DNA from 3 places in the Cedecea selenatireducens genome. Region 2 is predicted to be linked to each of the others. Evidence: predicted binding sites of a transcription regulator. Region 2 holds the regulator's gene; each other region holds the start of a gene.
The links. The regulator CRP, encoded in region 2, controls carbon source genes, mostly activating them, when cyclic AMP is high. The targets are predictions, from matches to a motif close to ATGTGANNNNNNTCACAT.

Region 1: ACE38U_RS02800 (ABC-F family ATPase) is a predicted target of CRP. The motif match lies at 3,277-3,294, and genes of this name have one in related genera.
Region 3: srlA (PTS glucitol/sorbitol transporter subunit IIC) is a predicted target of CRP. The motif match lies at 2,789-2,806, and genes of this name have one in related genera.

The regions. Positions count from the first base shown of each region.
Region 1 covers NZ_JBHIKW010000001.1:598,912-605,231, reverse strand. Annotated here, with positions in the region: gene cdd (cytidine deaminase) at 1-785, opposite strand, end outside; gene ACE38U_RS02815 (CidB/LrgB family autolysis modulator) at 914-1,609, opposite strand; gene ACE38U_RS02810 (CidA/LrgA family protein) at 1,606-2,007, opposite strand; gene ldtB (L,D-transpeptidase LdtB) at 2,179-3,093, opposite strand; gene ACE38U_RS02800 (ABC-F family ATPase) at 3,333-4,928, shown strand; gene ACE38U_RS02795 (glycoside hydrolase family 31 protein) at 5,048-6,320, opposite strand, start outside.
Region 2 covers NZ_JBHIKW010000025.1:12,847-19,166, reverse strand. Annotated here, with positions in the region: gene argD (bifunctional acetylornithine/succinyldiaminopimelate transaminase) at 1-562, shown strand, start outside; gene ACE38U_RS21875 (YccS/YhfK family putative transporter) at 565-2,649, opposite strand; gene crp (cAMP-activated global transcriptional regulator CRP) at 2,711-3,343, opposite strand; gene ACE38U_RS21865 (OsmC family protein) at 3,657-4,061, shown strand; gene ACE38U_RS21860 (phosphoribulokinase) at 4,099-4,968, opposite strand; gene ACE38U_RS21855 (YheU family protein) at 5,059-5,277, opposite strand; gene ACE38U_RS21850 (hydrolase) at 5,279-6,295, opposite strand.
Region 3 covers NZ_JBHIKW010000007.1:152,996-159,315, forward strand. Annotated here, with positions in the region: gene srlD (sorbitol-6-phosphate dehydrogenase) at 2-781, opposite strand; gene srlB (PTS glucitol/sorbitol transporter subunit IIA) at 811-1,173, opposite strand; gene srlE (PTS glucitol/sorbitol transporter subunit IIB) at 1,185-2,153, opposite strand; gene srlA (PTS glucitol/sorbitol transporter subunit IIC) at 2,163-2,711, opposite strand; gene ACE38U_RS13530 (metal ABC transporter ATP-binding protein) at 3,113-3,808, shown strand; gene ACE38U_RS13535 (metal ABC transporter permease) at 3,805-4,689, shown strand; gene ACE38U_RS13540 (metal ABC transporter substrate-binding protein) at 4,686-5,564, shown strand; gene pncC (nicotinamide-nucleotide amidase) at 5,698-6,207, shown strand; gene recA (recombinase RecA) at 6,293-6,320, shown strand, end outside.

The DNA of each region.
Region 1 (6,320 bases), on a different contig from region 2:
AGTACGGCGCGCTTAATTTGCGGATAGTCATAACCATTCAGGGAAAGCAGGTTCAGCGCGGCCTGCAGCGGCGGCAGGGAAGGGTTGAACGCGGCGTTTTCCGCATAACAGCCGGTAAAGATTCTGCCGTCGACCATTTCCAGCGCAACGCCCGCCGGAGCTTTACTGTAAGGCGCATGGCTGCGGTTGGCCGCTGCAATAGCTGCCTGAGTGAGGGCATCACCTTTCAACGCGAAACCGTGGTTCTCTTCATCCAGCAGCAGCGTTTTGATTTCCAGGTCGCGCGGGCCAAAGGCGTCCGGCAGGTATTCGCCAAGCGTGGACGGCTGGCGGCCTGGCAGATGAATGCGCAGCGCGGTGCCGCTGTTCAGCTCGTTCATGAACTGGCGGCAGTGGCCGCAGGGCGTGTAGTTGACGGTGATATCGACCAGGCCTTTTTCGCCGCGCATCCACGCGTGGGTGATGGCGCTTTGTTCGGCGTGCACGGTTTGCTGCATGGTGGCGCCAAGAAACTCCATATTGCCGCCAAAATAGAGGTTACCGCTTACGCCCCGGGCCACGGCCCCGACGTTAAAATGGGAGAGGTCTGCACGCGCGCAGGCTGCGGCCAGCGGCAACAGAGCGAAAGCCAGGTCGTCGTCGCCCAGCCCGGTTTGATGTTTTAGCGCTTCAACTTCGGCCGCTGTAAACATTGCCGGGAAGTGTGCGTCGGCAAGCAGGGGTTGCAAAGCGGTTTGCAGCGCGGCGGGGAGTTGCACAACGGCGGCATCAAAACGTGAACGCATGTTAAAGCCTCATAAAGGGTAACGGAAACGTAGTTTACGGATCTGTATAGGCCAAATATGTGATCAACTTCTAATTGTTTGTGCAACTTATGAAAACAAATATGAAAATGCGCGATCTCTCGCAAGTTTTAGCCGAAGAGCTTCAGCAGCACCGGGAATAAAAACGGGGCGATGAGTGAGGTCATGACCCCGCAAATAACCAGCGCCAGCGAGCTAAAAGCGCCTTCCTGGAAGTCGAGTTCCGCGCAGCGGGCGGTGCCCAGCGCGTGAGAAGCCGTCCCCATTGCCAGGCCGCGTGACGCCTTGGTGCTGATGCGCATCATATTCAGCAGCGTGTGGCCAAACACGGCGCCGAGAATACCGACGAAGATAACGCACACTGCGCTAATGGCCGGGATACCGCCAATGCCACCGCCTACCGCCATCGCAATTGGCGTGGTAACGGATTTCGGCAGAACCGAGGCGGCAATTTCCGGGGATGCGCCCATTAATAAAGCAATTGAGGTGCCGGTGGACATCGCCACCATACTGCCAATAAAGCAGATGGTGATAATCGACTTCCAGCGGGCGCGAATCTGGTGAATTTGCTCGTAAAGCGGAAAGGCCAGGGCTACAACGGCAGGCTGCAGCAGGTCGTTGAGCACTTCGCTGCCTTTAAAATAGTGGTCGTAAGGAATACCCGTGAGCAGCAGAAAAGGAATGATCACCACCATGCAAACCAGCAGCGGGTTTAGCAGCGGGGATTTCAGCCGGGCAGCCAGTTTGCGGGCGGCGAAAAACACCACCAGAGTTAACGGTAAAGACCACCATATATAGTGCATCATTTTTTCTCTGCCTCGCCTTCACCAATCACTTTTCTTTCGCCATGGACCAGGTGCGAGCTCCAGCTCACGATGACCAGCACCACCAGCGTACTGATTAAACAGGAAACCACCACCGGGCCAAACTGGGCTTTCAGCACGTCGTAATACTGCATCACGCCCACGCCAATAGGCACGAACAGCAGGGCCATATAGCGAATCAGCAGGTGACAGCTGGGTTTTACCCACTTCGCCGGCAGGATTTGTAGCGACAGCAGCACAAACAAAATCAGCATGCCGATAATGCTGCCAGGGATGACGATGGGCAGCAGCGACGCGACGAAAATACCGGCATATAAGCACAGGTAAATTAAGACAAAAGCGCGAAGATACTGCCAGATTACGGTGAACGAGTTGCGCATGGAGGTTACCCTTTAAGAAACGCATTCATCATACAATTAAACTCGAAATTGTGCTATCCATCACAACATGAATTATGAGCATAACAAACATTCCCTGCGTGAAGGTTGCCCGGCTGATTTTAGGCAATAAAAAAGCGGCCCGGAGGCCGCCTTGATTCGATTACTTTTAGCTTAGTTCAGACGAACCGGCATGCCGGAACGGTTCTGAATCGCCTGGTCAACAACGGTGGTATCAACGTCGGACTGAGCGGTGACTTTCTGTACGCTGCTGGTCAGCTTGATTGGCACGATTTCACCGGAGTTGAACTGCGCTTCGGTAGTAGAAAGCGGGTTGTGAACTTCGATGTAGCGGCTGCCGTCCGGCTCGGTGGTGGCTTTTACCGGCTCATCAATGAACTGAACGCGAGTGCCGACCGGCACGTTGTCGAACAGGAACTTGATGTCTTCGTTACGCAGACGCACGCAGCCATGGCTGACGCGCAGGCCGATACCGAAGTTGGCGTTGGTGCCGTGAATCGCATACAGATTACCGATGTACAGCGCGTACAGGCCCATCGGGTTATCCGGGCCAGCTGGCACAACGGCCGGCAGCGGCGTACCGGCTGCGGCGTATTCGGCATGCATTTTCGCGGTAGGGGTCCAGGTTGGCCCATTTTTCTTACGCTCTACCTTGGTGGTCCAGTTAATCGGGGTATCTTTACCCAGCTGGCCGATACCGATTGGCAGCACGATAACGGTGTTGGTGCCTTTCGGGTAATAGTAGAGGCGCATTTCGGCGCTGTTAATCACAATCCCTTCATGCACGGTGTCCGGCAGGATCAGCTGCTGAGGAATGTTCAGGATGGTCCCGGCTTTCGGCAGGTATGGGTCAATCCCTGGGTTAGCTTCCAGCATGTTAGACAGTCCCATCTGGTACTGTGCGGCATACTCTTCCAGCGGCGCGGTGCTGCCTTCAGGAATAGTGATAACCTGATTTTCACCAACCAGGCGGCTGCCGTTGGTCGGTAACGGATAGGTCACGGCGGAAGCTGAGAAAGACGCGACAGCCACAAAAGCCAGTAAGAGCGAGCGTAATTTTATATTCATGTTGTGCGAAGTGTTATGCCAGACGGGCCAGCTAGTGAGTGTTGATGGATGATTTAGCCGCGCATTATATGTGCATTACATTCATCTGGGAAATCAGATGTGGATGAAATCACAATTTTTTCACACTGATTAACTATTGTACGGTGAAGATGCGGGGCGACCCTTTATCATAGTTATGGCATAATGTGGCTGAAATCACATTCCAAAATCTCGACAACTTATTTCTCCAGGACATACCAGTGCTTGTATCCAGCAACGTTACCATGCAGTTTGGCAGCAAACCGCTGTTCGAAAATATCTCCGTCAAATTTGGCGGCGGCAACCGTTATGGCCTGATCGGCGCTAACGGAAGTGGCAAATCCACGTTCATGAAAATTCTCGGCGGGGACTTAGAGCCGACGCTGGGCAACGTTTCTCTCGATCCAAACGAGCGCATCGGTAAGCTGCGTCAGGATCAGTTCGCGTTCGAGAAATTCACCGTGCTCGACACCGTCATCATGGGCCACGGCGAGCTGTGGGAAGTGAAGCAGGAACGCGACCGCATTTATGCCCTGCCGGAGATGAGCGAAGAAGACGGTTACAAAGTTGCCGACCTCGAAGTGAAATACGGCGAGATGGACGGCTACACCGCAGAAGCGCGTGCGGGCGAACTGCTGCTTGGCGTGGGCATTCCGTTGGAGCAGCATTACGGCCCGATGAGCGAAGTCGCTCCAGGCTGGAAACTGCGCGTGCTGCTGGCGCAGGCGCTGTTCTCTAACCCGGACATCCTGCTGCTCGATGAACCTACGAACAACCTGGACATCGACACCATTCGCTGGCTGGAAACCGTGCTCAACGAACGCAACAGCACGATGATTATTATCTCGCACGACCGTCACTTCCTGAACATGGTCTGTACCCATATGGCTGACCTGGACTACGGCGAGCTGCGCGTTTATCCGGGCAACTACGACGAATACATGACGGCGGCGACCCAGGCTCGCGAGCGCCTGCTGTCCGATAACGCCAAGAAAAAAGCGCAGATTGCTGACCTGCAATCCTTCGTGAGCCGCTTCAGCGCCAACGCCTCCAAATCTCGTCAGGCGACCTCTCGTGCCCGTCAGATTGATAAAATCAAGCTGGACGAAGTGAAGGCCTCCAGCCGTCAGAACCCGTTCATTCGCTTCGAGCAGGATAAGAAACTGTTCCGTAATGCGCTTGAAGTCGAGGCGCTGACCAAAGGGTTTGAAAACGGTCCGTTGTTCAAAGGCGTTAATCTGCTGCTGGAAGTCGGTGAAAAACTAGCGGTGCTGGGGGCTAACGGCATCGGTAAAACCACGCTGCTGAAAACCCTGGTCGGTGAACTGGCTCCGGATAACGGCGGCGTGAAGTGGTCTGAAAATGCTCAGATTGGCTACTACGCGCAGGATCATGAATACGAGTTCGAAAACGACCTGACCGTGTTCGACTGGATGAGCCAGTGGAAGCAGGAAGGCGACGACGAGCAGGCGGTGCGCAGCATTCTGGGCCGTTTACTCTTCAGCCAGGACGACATCAAAAAGCCTGCTAAAGTGCTGTCCGGGGGAGAAAAGGGCCGCATGCTGTTCGGCAAGCTGATGATGGAAAAACCAAATATCCTGATCATGGACGAACCGACGAACCACCTGGATATGGAATCCATCGAGTCGCTGAACATGGCGCTGGAGATGTACCAGGGCACGCTTATCTTCGTTTCTCACGACCGTGAGTTTGTTAGCTCGCTGGCAACCCGCGTGCTGGAAATCACCCCAGAGCGCGTGATTGACTTCACCGGCGGCTACGAAGATTACCTGCGCAGCAAAGGGATCGACGGGTAATTTTACCCTGACCCAAACCCTCTCCCTAAAAAGGGAGAGGGGACAGATCGAATTATAGGTATTGCTCCCACCTGTTTTCCCCCTCGCTCCTTTGGGGAGAGGGCCGGGGTGAGGGGCAATTACAACGCCCACACCCCGCATTCCACGCCATTCACCAGCAGCCGACGCTTCTCTCCCTCAGGCAGAGACAGCTTAATCTCGCGCCAGGCAGGTTGATAATCCCCCTTGCGGCTAAAGGCCACGTCAATCTCATTGGCCGAACAGGTTATTTCCCAACTTAGCCAGAGCGCGTTGCCCTCTTTATAGCCCCAGGATTCTCCATCATCCTCAAACAGCGAGCCGTGAGAAACGCCCGCGCCCTGCAGCGGGTAAATCTTCAGCTCACGAACGGTATCATCCTGAGGGGATACATAGCTGATGCGTTCGCTGTGGGGCAGTGCAGCCCCGGCACGAACCAGCAGCGGCAAGCGTTCAAGCGGCGCGGGCAGGGTGATTGTCTGCCCGCCGCTGAACCACTCGCCGGTATAATAGTCGTACCAGCCGTGCTCATTGGCCGGCAGCCATAAAGCGCGCTCACGCTGTCCCGGCTCCACCACGCCAGCCACCAGCACATCCCGGCCCAGCAGGAACTCATCGCACTCGTCAAACGTCTTCTCATCGTGTTCATGGTCGAGGAACGTTGCGCGCAGCATCGGTTCGTCATCCGTATGGGCCTGCCATAGCAGCGTGTAGAAATAGGGCAGCAGGCGGTAGCGCAGCTCGATTGCGCTGCGGATAGCGGGAGTGACCGCCGGATACATCCACGGTTCGTTTACGGTGTGGTCATCATTCCATGAGTGGATGGTAAAGCGCGGGTGCATCACGCCGTTCTGAACCCAGCGAACGAAAAGCTCGGCGTCGGGTTTATCGCCCGAAAAACCGCCGACGTCATGCCCGACGTTAAACAGGCCGGACAGGCTCATGCCAACGCCCATGCGCGTGTTGTAGCGCAGCGTCTCCCAACTGGTGCGGTTGTCGCCGCTCCATGTCTGAACGTAGCGTTGCATCCCGGCGCAGCCGGAACGGGAAATCAGATACGGGCGCTTTTCCGGGGCAAACGTCTGCTGAGCCTCCATCGAGGCGCGCATCATCAGCAGCGGCATAACCGGGCGAATGTGCTTGATGGCTATCGGTTTGCCAAAGCCGTAGCAGCGAGCTTCCCCGTCCCACACTTCATATTCGTTGTTGTCGTTCCAGGTGGAGCCGATGCCCATATCCAGCAGCTGCGTGGTAACGCCAGCCTGCCACCATTTCACCGTGGCCGGGTTGGTGAAGTCCAGATGAGAGCCTTCATCGTCCCAGAAACTGGAACGTTCCGGCGCATCAGATTCCGAATCTTTGATAAACAGCCCG
Region 2 (6,320 bases):
GGCGCTGCTGGTGTTTGATGAAGTCCAGTCCGGGATGGGCCGCACCGGCGAATTATTCGCTTATATCAACTACGGCGTCACCCCGGATATTTTGACCAGCGCCAAAGCCCTCGGCGGCGGTTTCCCGGTGAGCGCGATGCTGACCACCCATGTGATTGCCTCCGCGTTCCACGTGGGCAGCCACGGTTCAACCTATGGCGGTAACCCGCTGGCATGTGCGGTGGCCGGTGCGGCTTTCGATATCATCAATACGCCAGAAGTTCTGCAAGGCGTGGCGGTGAAGCGCCAACTGTTCGTTGAACAGTTGCAGAAGATTAACGACCAGTTCGATCTGTTTAGCGATATTCGCGGCATGGGGCTGTTGATTGGCGCAGAGCTGAACGAGAAGTACAAGGGACGTGCCCGTGAGTTTCTCTATGCGGGAGCGGCTGAAGGCGTGATGGTGCTGAATGCCGGCCCGGACGTCATGCGTTTTGCGCCTTCGCTTATCGTTGAAGACGCGGATATCCTGGAAGGAATGCAGCGCTTCGCTAAAGCCGTTGCCCGCGTGGTGGCTGGCTAATCTTAACCCGAGCGCCGCAGGCGGCGGCTCAGCCAGATCCCATGCTGAGGCCGCTGGCGCCAGGCTACCGAGGAGATGGTATGCATGGTGTTCAGGTGGCCAATAATCCGCTGTAAATGCTGCTCCATGGTGCTTAACGGCCCCGTGGGCAGCGTGTCCGCATCCAGAATATTGGCGTCGTTCGATCCGCCAGGCCCGTCATACTCCAGCCTTTGCTGGCAGCGCTGTAAGCCTATTTCACAAGACTGCAGGTACTTTTGCGCCAGGTCCGGCGTGAGCATGTTGTGCTCGCGCGCCAGAGTTGTCATGGCGTTGATATGCTCGACGATGAACTGGCTGTGGGTCACCCAGAGCTTCATGTCTGCCAGATAATGAGAGTTAAATCCGGGTTCCTGCATCGCCTGGTTGAGCGAGTTGAAGAGCGCGTTGTGCGCCTGGTTGACCCGCATTCGTTGCCAGGCCAGAGGCGTGGGTTCCGGATCGTTGCTCAATATCAGGCGAATCGCATCCTGGTCGGCCTCGAGCGCGTCGTGGGCGTTCTGGCGCAGCAGGCCAGTTTGCCACTGTGGCCAAAGCCAGATCATGCCGCCAAAGGCAATCAGGCAGCCGAGCAGCGTGTCGATAAGCCGTGGAATGATGTAGCTTTCGGCGCTCAGGGTAATGAGCTGCAGGGTATATACCGCCGTGACGGTAAAGCCGATGGTGGCCCAGCCGTAGCTTTTGCGAATGAACAGATAGCTCACCAGGGTAATCATTAGCATCGCCAGCAGGGTGTAGCTGTCCGGGACGTGGAAGTGCAGGGTGATGCCGGCGATACACAGCCCTGCCATGGTGCCAGCCGCCCTGTGCACGATACGTACCCGGGTGGCGCCGTAGCCGTTTTGCGTCACGAACATCACGGTCATCAGGATCCAATACGGTTTAGGCAGATGTAAGAAGGACCCGAGCAGGCTGGCAATCGTCAACATTACGCCTAAACGTGCGGAGCTGCGCAGCGCTGATGACTTGAAGGAGAGATAGTTTTTCAGGGCCGGGAAGAACGGCAGGCGGCGCTCCCGATCTTCCATTAAATCCCTTACATACAGCGGGCGTTGGGTTTTCAGCACCCGGCCGATGCGGCTGAAGTGATAATGGCAGAACTGCCCGACCGGGTTATCCGGGTTCTGGCGGGCGATCTTTTCCAGGGCGTCGATCTGCTTGTCCATGGTAAAGCGCGTCGGGTAGCGGTGGTAGAGAATATCGTCTGCCAGCACCCGCAGGCGCGCGGCGATGGTTCGGGCGTTCCAGCGGATCACCGCCTCGGCATGGCTTTGCTCGACCAGCTTCTGGACCTCTTCCGGCTGATGCAGGCTAACCGAAATGTGCTCCTGCAAATCCAGGGCGACCTGGAAAGCGCGTAGCAGGCGTTTGTAGCCATTTTGCTGATTGGCCGACAGCATATGCAGCTGCTGGTAGCAGGTCGTTATCAGGTCGACGGCTTTCTGCTGACGTACCAGCAGCGGCGGTAGCGCTTTTTCAGGATCCGTATGCTGGGTCAGCAGGCTGTACTTTGCTTCGCAGTAGTCCGCAAGCTGGCGGTACAGCAGGCTGAGCGACTCTCTGAGCGGCTGTTCACGCCATAGCCTGAACCAGAACCAGTTAAACGCGCCGTACCAGATGGTGCCGGAGATATAGAGCACCATCGGTTTCCAGATAGGCATGTTGCCGGCCATGCTGAGCGTAAAAATGGCGGCAATCAGCGACGCGGGCAGCAGGCGAGCATGCAGCGAGCTTATCTCCGCCGTGACGCCGAGCAGCAGGGCCATGACGATTAATATCGCAGGCAGCGGGACGTGGGTGTAAAGCAGCAGCAGCTGCATGATAAGGCTGCTAACGGCGAACAGGCTGCCGCCGATGATCAAGCGTTTGAAGAAGCGTTTATGCGGCGTGTCCAGCCCGGCAATGTTGCAGCAGGCAGGCACTAACGAGAAGAGCAGGCCATTTTGCAGGCTGCCGAGAATCAGGCCGATAGCCACGGGTAAACACAGCACCAGGGTTTGCCGCAGCGCGTAGTTAACTTCCGGGTGATAAATTAATCTCTTCCACATAGCCTGAATTGTAGAGACAAAAAAGGCGTGTTACCGAAGCGACACGCCTTTATGGGGCTAATTAGCGAGTGCCGTAAACGACAATCGTTTTACCGTGTGCGGAAATGAGGTTCTGGTCTTCCAGCATTTTCAGAATACGGCCAACGGTTTCGCGGGAGCAGCCCACGATCTGACCGATTTCCTGGCGGGTGATCTTAATCTGCATCCCGTCCGGGTGGGTCATGGCGTCCGGCTGTTTAGCCAGGTTCAGCAGCGTCTGTGCGATACGGCCGGTCACGTCGAGGAAGGCGAGGTTGCCGACTTTCTCGGAGGTCACCTGCAGGCGACGCGCCATCTGGGAAGACAGACGCATCAGAATGTCCGGGTTGACCTGAATCAGCTGGCGGAATTTTTTATAAGAAATTTCAGCTACTTCACAGGCTGACTTGGCGCGAACCCAGGCGCTACGCTCCTGGCCTTCTTCGAACAAACCTAATTCACCAATGAAATCACCCTGATTCAGATAAGAAAGGATCATCTCCTTGCCTTCTTCATCTTTAATCAGAACAGCTACGGAGCCTTTGACGATGTAGTACAGCGTCTCCGCCTTTTCACCCTGGTGAATCAGCGTGCTCTTCGACGGATACTTATGAATGTGGCAATGAGACAAGAACCATTCGAGAGTCGGGTCTGTTTGCGGTTTGCCAAGCACCATGCGCGGTTATCCTCTGTTATAAACTGGCTACCAAAGACAAGACTCGGAACCTCTTGTCTGGCGTTGCAATCGTGAAATTTTCCCAAACCCTGGGAACTGGCGGGCAGGTCACTCCTGCGGCCTGTAATTAGTCGTTTCCTCTGCTTACGGCATAAACTTCTCTGTATAGCAGCAGCATCCGGATTGTTTTAGCATAGCTTTTGGTAAGTGTCTTGTCTTGTCTCGTTTCAGCATGACCTGGATCGCCTTACGTTGCCAGTTTTCACGTAGGCGCGTAATCTGAAAGAATATTTTCTCAACTGGAGTAGGCAAAATGCAGGCACGTGTTAAATGGGTGGAAGGCATGACCTTCCTCGGTGAGTCCGCTTCTGGCCACCAGATCCTGATGGACGGTAATTCTGGCGATAAAGCGCCAAGCCCAATGGAAATGCTGCTGATGGCGGCGGGCGGCTGTAGCGCCATTGACGTGGTGTCGATTTTACAAAAAGGCCGCCACGACGTGACGGACTGTGAGGTGAAGCTGACTTCGGAACGCCGCGAAGAAGCGCCGCGTTTGTTCACCCATATTAATCTGCACTTTGTGGTTAGCGGAAAAGAGCTGAAGGATAGCGCCGTCGCTCGCGCAGTCGATCTTTCTGCTGAAAAGTATTGCTCGGTAGCGCTCATGCTTGGGAAAGCGGCAAACATTACCCACAGCTATGAAGTGATCGAAGCTTAAGCGTCAAAAAGGCGGCATTCACGCCGCCTCTGCCGAATCAGGCAATCTTCCTGCCTTCCGCCAGTCGCTGCACCAGCGGCCCCATAATCAGCTCCATCGCCAGCCCCATTTTTCCGCCAGGCACCACCAGGGTGTTGATGTGGGAGATAAACGATCCTTGCAGCATCGCCAGCAGATAAGGGAAGTCGATGTCGTCCAGGCCGCGGAAGTGGATAACCACGAAGCTTTCGTCCAGCGACGGAATTGCCCGGGCGGCAAACGGGTTAGAGGTATCCACCGTTGGGACGCGCTGGAAGTTAATATGGGTGCGTGAAAACTGCGGGGTAATAAAGTTGATGTAATCGTCCATCGAACGCACGACGGAGTCCATCACCGCCTCCCGCGAATGACCGCGTTCGCCGGTGTCGCGAACCAGTTTTTGAATCCATTCCAGGTTAACGATAGGCACCACGCCAACCAGCAAATCTACGCAGTCGGCCACGTTGTGCTGCGGGGTGACAACGCCGCCGTGCAGGCCTTCATAAAACAGAACGTCGGTTGGCTCCGGCAGCGGCTGCCACGGCGTAAAGGTGCCGGGCACCTGGTTCCACGGCACGGCTTCATCGTAGGTATGCAGATATTTACGTGATTGCCCTTTGCCGCTCTGGCCGTATTCGATAAAGGTTTGTTCCAGTAATCCGAAGTCATTGGCTTCTGGCCCAAAATAGCTGATGTGGCGGCCGGCATCGCGCGCCTTGCGGATGGCCATGTCCATTTCCGGGCGGGTATAGCGATGGAAACTGTCGCCTTCAACTTCGGCGGCACGCAGGTTGAGCTGCTGGAAAATCTTGCGGAAGGCGAGGCTGGTGGTGGTCGTTCCGGCGCCGCTGGAACCTGTGACCGCAATAACCGGGTGTTTGGCTGACATAGGGTGACAACTCCATGAAGGATCGGAAAAAGGTCTGGTTTCTGATTGTTATACTTTTCAGCCAGTATAGATCACCCCGCCGGTTAGCGGTCAGCCGCGAAACTGCCCGCGCGGCATAATGTTTACCGTTTCATGGAGTTCAGACCAAACCAGCACGGCTTCGCCGCTTTGCAGCTGGCGCTTCACGTCGGCGACTTTTTGCGTCAGCGAGCGCTCCTGCTCACCATAATCGGTGCCTTCGCGTAATACAAAAGATTCAATCAAACTGTCGAGCGTTTCAGGGGCGAGATCTTGCCAGGGAATGATCATTTCAGTGGTCCAGGAAGCGGGTTAGCCAGTCAGGGATGCGCTGCTCAAGCCACATCTGCGGGCGCAGCGGCGTGCCGCCAACGAAGCCAACGTGGCCGCCATAGGTGGTGAGCTGATAGTGGATATTCGGCGGCAGCGTTTCGCGGTCCGGGATCACGTGGTGGTCCATAAACGGATCGTCTTTGGCGTGAATAATCAGCGTTGGCGAGGCAATGTCCGGCAAGAGCGGCATGGCGCTGCACTGGCGGTAGTAGTCCAGCGCGTCGGCAAAACCGTGAATTTTTGAGGTAATCAGGTCATCGAACTCGCGAATCCGGCGCAGACTTTTGAGTTTACGCAGGTCGATAGGCAGCGAACCGGGGTAGCTCTTCAGCTTGCGGGCGGCATTTTTCTTCAGCAGGTTCAGCAGATAGTGCTGATAAACGCGCGAGAAGCCTTGTTCCATGTGATAGCAACATTGCTCGAGCATCAACGGTGCGGAGACGATAACCCCCGCTTTCAGCGTACAGGCCGCGCCCTGTTTTGCCATCAGGCAGGCGAGCATATTCCCGCCCAGCGAAAAACCAACCGCAGCGGTCGGGACTTCGCCATAGCGCTGATTTAGCCAGTCGAGGAAATACGTGCCGTCTTCGGTTTCGCCGGAGTGATAAATGCGCTCTTTGCGGTTTGGCACGCCGCTACAGCCGCGAAAATGCATCACCACGCCTAACCAGCCGCGCTTTTTGGCCGCTTCAATCATGCCGTGAGCATAGGGACTGTGAAGGCTGCCTTCCAGGCCGTGAAACACCACCAGACGCGGTTTTTGCATGGCGGTTTGCGGATCTTCGCTCCACGCAAGATCGACAAAATCCCCGTCCGGCATATCCAGGCGCTGCCAGTGAGGTTTGAAATTGATTCGGCGGCGAATCAAACGTGGGATCATGGTTTGCAGATGCGGATTACTGAGTCCGCGCATCGGGCGGAAATCGTCACCTTCATCATGATGAATATTCAATTCTAAAGGACTTGTACTGGCCATATCACACTGTTAGTTTCGTTTAGTT
Region 3 (6,320 bases), on a different contig from region 2:
GTTAAAACATGACCTGCCCGCCGGTGACGTTAATCGACTGCCCGGTACAGTAAGAGGCTTTATCGCTGGCGTAAAACAGCAGCGTGTTAAGCACGTCCTGATAGTCGCAGCCGCGCTTTAAGGGGACTTTGTCGATGTAGTATTGCTCCACTTCGTCAGCGGCGATGCCGAGCTTTTCCGCGTACTGAGGCAGCAGCGACTGGAACATCGGCGACTTGAGCAGGTTACCCAGCATCAGCGCATGCACCGTGATGCCGTATTCCGCCAGATCCAGCGCTAAAGACTGCGTCAGCCCCACGCCGCCAAACTTCGCCGCGCTGTAGCCGGAGTTATGCTTGCTGCCCACTTTGCCGGACTTCGAGTTGATCTGGATGATGCGGCCTTTGATGCCGTCACGGATCATCAGGCGCGAGAACTCTCTGGCGCACAGGAAGTAGCCCACCAGGTTCACCTGCAGTGAACGATCAAAATCCCCCAGCGCGAAATCGCCAATAAACGCCGCTTTGGCGATGCCCGCGCTGTAAACCAGCAGGTCAACCTGGCCGAAAATCTCATCCACGCCGTGGGCCAGGGCGGTAACGCTTTGCTCGCTGGTGGCGTCAGAGCCAAATCCCCAGGCGGTGCCTGGCCCGTACTGTTCGTTTATCTCCTGCGCCACGCGGGCGGCTTTCTCACTTTGGATATCCACTACGGCGACTTTGTAGCCTTCCTGGGCCAGCCCATGGCAGAGAAACGCCCCGAGCGTTTGCCCTCCACCGATGACAACGGCAACCTGGTTCATGTTTTGCTCCTTTTGTTTAAAGACAATGTTTATGCGACAAACTTCAGCCGACAGCCCGGCTCAATGCCCTGCGGCAGCGGGCCGTTGACGTGAACGGTGCCCGGATATTCCGCCTGTGCCTCACCGTCGAAGCGCAGGGTGATGTGCCCCAGCTCCTGCAAATTCTGCTGCGCGACGTCCCCGACGGCGGTCACGGCATAATGCTGGCCGTTAAGTTCAAAACCGATGCCCGGTTTAAGCTTGCCGGTGAGTTCGCCGTGGCAGTGGATAAAGCAGTAATCCTGAATATCCGCCGGCGCGCCTTCCCGAAAGGTAATCAGCATGTTGTCTTCCAGCGCCTCACGAGCGCACCGGCCAATGTGGGTGATGGTGGTCTGGTAAATGGTTTGCATGTTGCGCTTCCTTATTGATAGATGAAGCCGGACACCAGCCAGGCAATAAGCACGGTGGGCGCGCCCGTCAGAAAACGCCCGACCAGCACGGAAGGAACGCCGACGCGCACCGTGTCCTGCCTGGCTTCAGCCAGCGACAGGCCAACCGGAATAAAATCGCAGGCGGCCTGGGCATTAATCGCAAACAGCGCGGGCAGCGCCAGGTGAGGAGGGATATGCCCCTGACCAATCTGCACGCCAATTAACACGCCGATGACCTGCGCGATGACCGCGCCCGGGCCGAGGAAAGGTGAAAGTAGGGGAAACGAACAAATCAGGGCGAGGGTAATCAGGCCGACAGGATTGTTGGCCAGCGGAGCCAGGCCATGCGCAATCCAGTCGCCCAGCCCGGAAGCCATGATGATGCCAATCAGCGCCGAAACGAACGCCATAAAAGGCAGTATCGTTTTCAGAACCGTATCGATAGTGTCGCGCCCGGCCTGGAACAGCACGGCGACGGCGGAGCCCATTCCCATGCCCACTTTTGCCAGCAGGCCGTCGCTTTGTTCGGTAATTTTTTTGCTGGTGTCGTAGTCGCGTGCCGGGGCTTTTTTCAGCCCGGCCTGCGGCTCGCCCTGGGCCCAGGCGATGTTTTCTTCCCTGACGCCTGAGACATAAATATCCTCCACGATGTATTGCGCCATTGGCCCGGATTTCCCGGTCGCATGGATATTTATCGTCGGAATGCGCCGTTTAGGGTAGAGCCCGCAGCGCAGCGTGCCGCCGCAGTCGATGATGGCCATGGCAATCTCGGCTTCCGGAGGCTCGCCGTCTTTAAAACCGTCTACTGCCTCGCAGCCGGTCATTTCACTGAGCTTATCCACTATTGCCGGGCGCGTCCCCGCGGTGATGTATACGATCTTCTTGCTCGGGTCGACCGGGATAATCAACGGGCCGCCCCATCCGCCCTGGCCTTTTTCAATACGAATGCTTTGAGTCATGATTTTTCCTTAGAGACGTACCTGACGTTCCAGCTCGATACCCATTTTTTTCTCGAAAATGGAGGTGGTGAGATCGGTTATCCAGCCGCGGAAGAAGTTGGTGACCAGCCCGACCAGCAGATAGCTCACCGCCAGCGGCGCCAGCGGCAGGCCCAGCGTCGTCAACCCGCTGGCTATCCCGAGATAAACAAACAGCTCGCCGGGGTTGATGTGGGGAAATAAACCGTTCATCGAATGGCAGCTATACGATGCGGCGGCGTAATAGCTCGGTTTGTACTTCTCAGGCATGAAGCGGCCAAGGCTGAGCGTCATCGGATTGCAAAACACGAAGGTGCCGATGCAGGGCAGCAAGAGGTAACGCGATACGGGGTTGCCGGCGCAGCGTTGCGCCATGCGTTCAATGCGGTGCTGGCCGATGAAGTTAATCAGCGCGTTCATTATCACCAGCAGGCTTATCAGCAGAGGAAGAATACCGGTCACCATGCCGGTAAAGACCTCCCCGCCTTTCTGAAACAGGCCAATAAACCATTCCGCCCCGTGGGTAATCATGTCGATCATTTTTAGCTCCTGTAGGGTTATGTGCTCACCGTTGATCCCGGCGATGGCTCATATTAATCATTTTGAAACCTGTAAATATGTTATTTAGATCTCATTGTGAAATATAAAACTATCGATTTGAAAGCTTTTGGGGTGTGAAAGAATCGGTGAAGCTTTTGCTTTGCTGACGGATGAGCGAAAAAGAGGTCGATTGAGGGTTCGTTTATCCCGAGGTGTAAAACAGAAATTTACAAGGTCGGCTCGGTAGATTATGTTATGTTATAACGAAACAATATTGGTATCGGTATGTCCGCTGTTGCTCCCTCTTCCTTATTCAGCCTTTCCGGGCTGCTGCGCGTGGCCCTTGTGGCAGCGCTGATCCTCATACTTTGGGGCGCCATTCACTGGGCGGTTATCCTGCCATGATCGAATTGAAGAACCTTGAGCTGGGCTATTACGGCAATGTGGTGGTGTCGGCTATTAGCGGCCGATTTCAGCGGGGCAGCATGACCGCAGTCATCGGGGCTAACGGCTGCGGTAAATCGACGCTGTTAAAAACCTTAGCCGGGCTGCTGCCGCCGATTTCCGGTCGGGTAAACTTTCAGGACGATGCCCGGCCGCGTATCGCCTGGCTGCCGCAGCTGGGTGAAATGGACAGGCAGTTTCCCGCCACGGTTTATGACGTGGTTTGCATGGGAAGCTGGCCGGGGCGCGGGCTATTTTCTGGCCTGCGTCGTAAGCACCGTGAACGCGTGATGGAAGCTATTGAGCGCGTGGGCTTAACCGAGCATTACCTGCGTCCGATTGAGGTGCTCTCCGGGGGGCAGTTTCAGCGCATGCTGTTTGCCCGCCTGCTGGTTCAGGACGCGCCGCTGGTGTTGCTTGATGAGCCGTTCACCGGCGTGGATGCACAGACCAGCGAATTTTTGATGGAACTGATGTGCCAGATGCATCGGGATGGAAAGACGCTTATCAGCGTGCTGCATAACAACGAGCTGGTGCGTCGCCATTTTCCTGAAGTCTTGCTGCTCACGTCAGATGGTTACCAGTGGGGCAACGCCGACGAAGCCTTAGCGCAATACGCTTCCTTTCGCCCACGGCTGGTACAAACCGCATGATTTATCACCTCTTTATTGAGCCCTTTGTGGCCTACGGTTTTATGCGCCGGGCGCTGGTGGCCTGCCTGTCGCTTTCCCTGAGCACCGTTCCTCTTGGCATTTTTCTCCTGCTTCGCCGCATGAGCCTGGTGGGGGATGCGCTTTCTCACGCCATTTTGCCCGGCGTCGCCGTGGGCTATTTAGTGGCCGGTATGTCGCTGGTGGCGATGGGCGTCGGAGGGTTTGTCGCCGGCGTGCTGGTCGCTTTGCTTTCCGGCTGGGTGAGCGCGAGGACGCCGTTAAAAGAAGATGCCAGCTTTGCCGGATTCTACCTTGGTTCGCTGGCGCTCGGCGTGACGCTGATTTCTTTGCGCGGTTCAAGCGTTGACCTGCTGCATCTTCTATTTGGCTCGATTCTCGCCGTTGATGGCGAGGCCATTAAGTTTGTGGGCCTGATTGCGAGCGTGACGCTGATTGCGCTGGCGTTGCTCTATCGCGGGCTGGTGATGGAGTCGTTTGACCGCAGTTTTTTACAGGTCAACAACCGGCTGCTGCCGTCGCTGATCCACGGCACATTTCTGGCGCTGCTGGTGCTTAACCTGGTCGCCGGTTTTCAGATCCTCGGCACATTAATGTCCGTGGGCCTCATGATGCTGCCCGCCATTGCCGCGCGGTGCTGGGCTAAGACGCTGCCGGGGTCGATCGCGCTTGCCGTAGTGTGCGGCCTGATTTGCGCCTGGTTAGGGCTGGTGTGGTCTTTCTACGCCTCGTTACCCGCCGGGCCGGCCATCGTGCTTACGGCGAGCGTCGCATTCTTTATCTCAATACTTTTCGGACCGCGCAGCGTGCTTGCAGGGAGCCTGCTGCGTAGGAAATTGGCAATCATAAAGGGGGTTAAATGAAACGTTTAGGGATAGGTATTGCGCTGGCACTGGCGCTTTCCAGCCAGATGGCTGCGGCTAAAACGCTGAATGTGGTGGCAAGCTTTACCGTGCTGGCCGACATGGCTAAACAGGTTGGCGGTGAGCATGTGAAGGTCACCAGCCTGGTTGGGCCGGATGGCGACCCGCATAGCTTCGAGCCGTCGCCAAAAGACAGCGTGGCGCTGCGCAACGCGGATGTGGTGATTGTTAGCGGGCTAGGCATGGAAGGGTGGATGGATCGCCTGGTGACGGCATCCGGCTATAAAGGGAAAGTTATCGTCGCTTCGCAGGGGATCAATACCCGCAGTATGGAAGAGGACGGCAAATCTATTACTGACCCACATGCGTGGAACAGTGCGGCAAACGGGGCAACCTACGCGGAAAATATCACCGCGGCGCTGGTTGCAGCCGACCCACAGGATGCAGCGGCTATCCGCAAAAGCGGTGATGGCTATGCAGCACGCCTGAAGCAACTCGATAGCTGGGCGAAAAAACGCTTTGCGGATGTGCCTCAAACTCACCGTAAGGTGCTGACCAGCCACGATGCGTTCGGGTATTTCGGCGAAGCTTATGGCGTGACGTTCCTGGCGCCGGTGGGCTTTTCAACCGAAGCGCAGGCGAGTGCCAGCGATGTTGCTTCTCTGATTAAACAGCTGAAAGATGAACATATCTCCACCTACTTCATCGAAAATCAGACCGACCCACGCCTGGTGAAACAAATCGCAGGCGCAACAGGTGCGAAGCCTGGCGGTGAGCTTTATCCTGAGGCGCTTTCAGGCCCTGGCGGCCCGGCAAGCACCTACGAAATGGCGTTCAAGCACAACGTGAACACCATCGCCAACAGCATGAAATAGTCCTCTCCCTCCGGCCAGCTTTCGCTGGCCGTTTCAATTCTGGAACCTTTCCCGAGCATCCTGATGTAATCCCCTGCAACGCCCGTAAAGTGCTATCGTGTTGGGTAATGATATGTCTACAATCGGAGCCAGCATGACAGACAGCGCATTGTTTGAGCTAAGCAAGCGGGTAGGGAATGCCCTCGGGCAGCTTGGGGCCACCGTGACCACCGCAGAGTCCTGTACCGGCGGCTGGATAGCGAAAGTCATTACCGACGTGTCGGGGAGTTCAGCCTGGTTTGAGCGGGGCTTTGTGACCTACAGTAATGAAGCCAAGCATCAGCTGATCGGCGTAAATACGCTGACGCTGGAGGCCTATGGCGCCGTCAGCGAAGGCGTGGTGCTTGAGATGGCGCAAGGCGCGCTTGCCGCAGCAAAAGCTGATTATGCCGTGTCCGTCAGCGGTATTGCCGGGCCAGACGGCGGCAGTGATGAAAAACCGGTGGGTACCGTATGGTTTGGCTTTGCTGAAAAGCAGGGCCGAGCGTCGGCAAAGGTGCAGCGCTTTGACGGAGACCGGGATGCCGTTCGTCGGCAAGCGACGGAATATGCCCTGCAAAGCCTGTGGAATGATTTTCTAAAAAATAAACTTGATACTGTATGACTGTACAGTATAATTGCCTCAACGAAACAGTATTGAGAACGCGGGGTTGCGAATCATCGCATCACTCAGCATGACAGGAGTAGAAATGGCTATCGACGAAAACAAACAGAAGG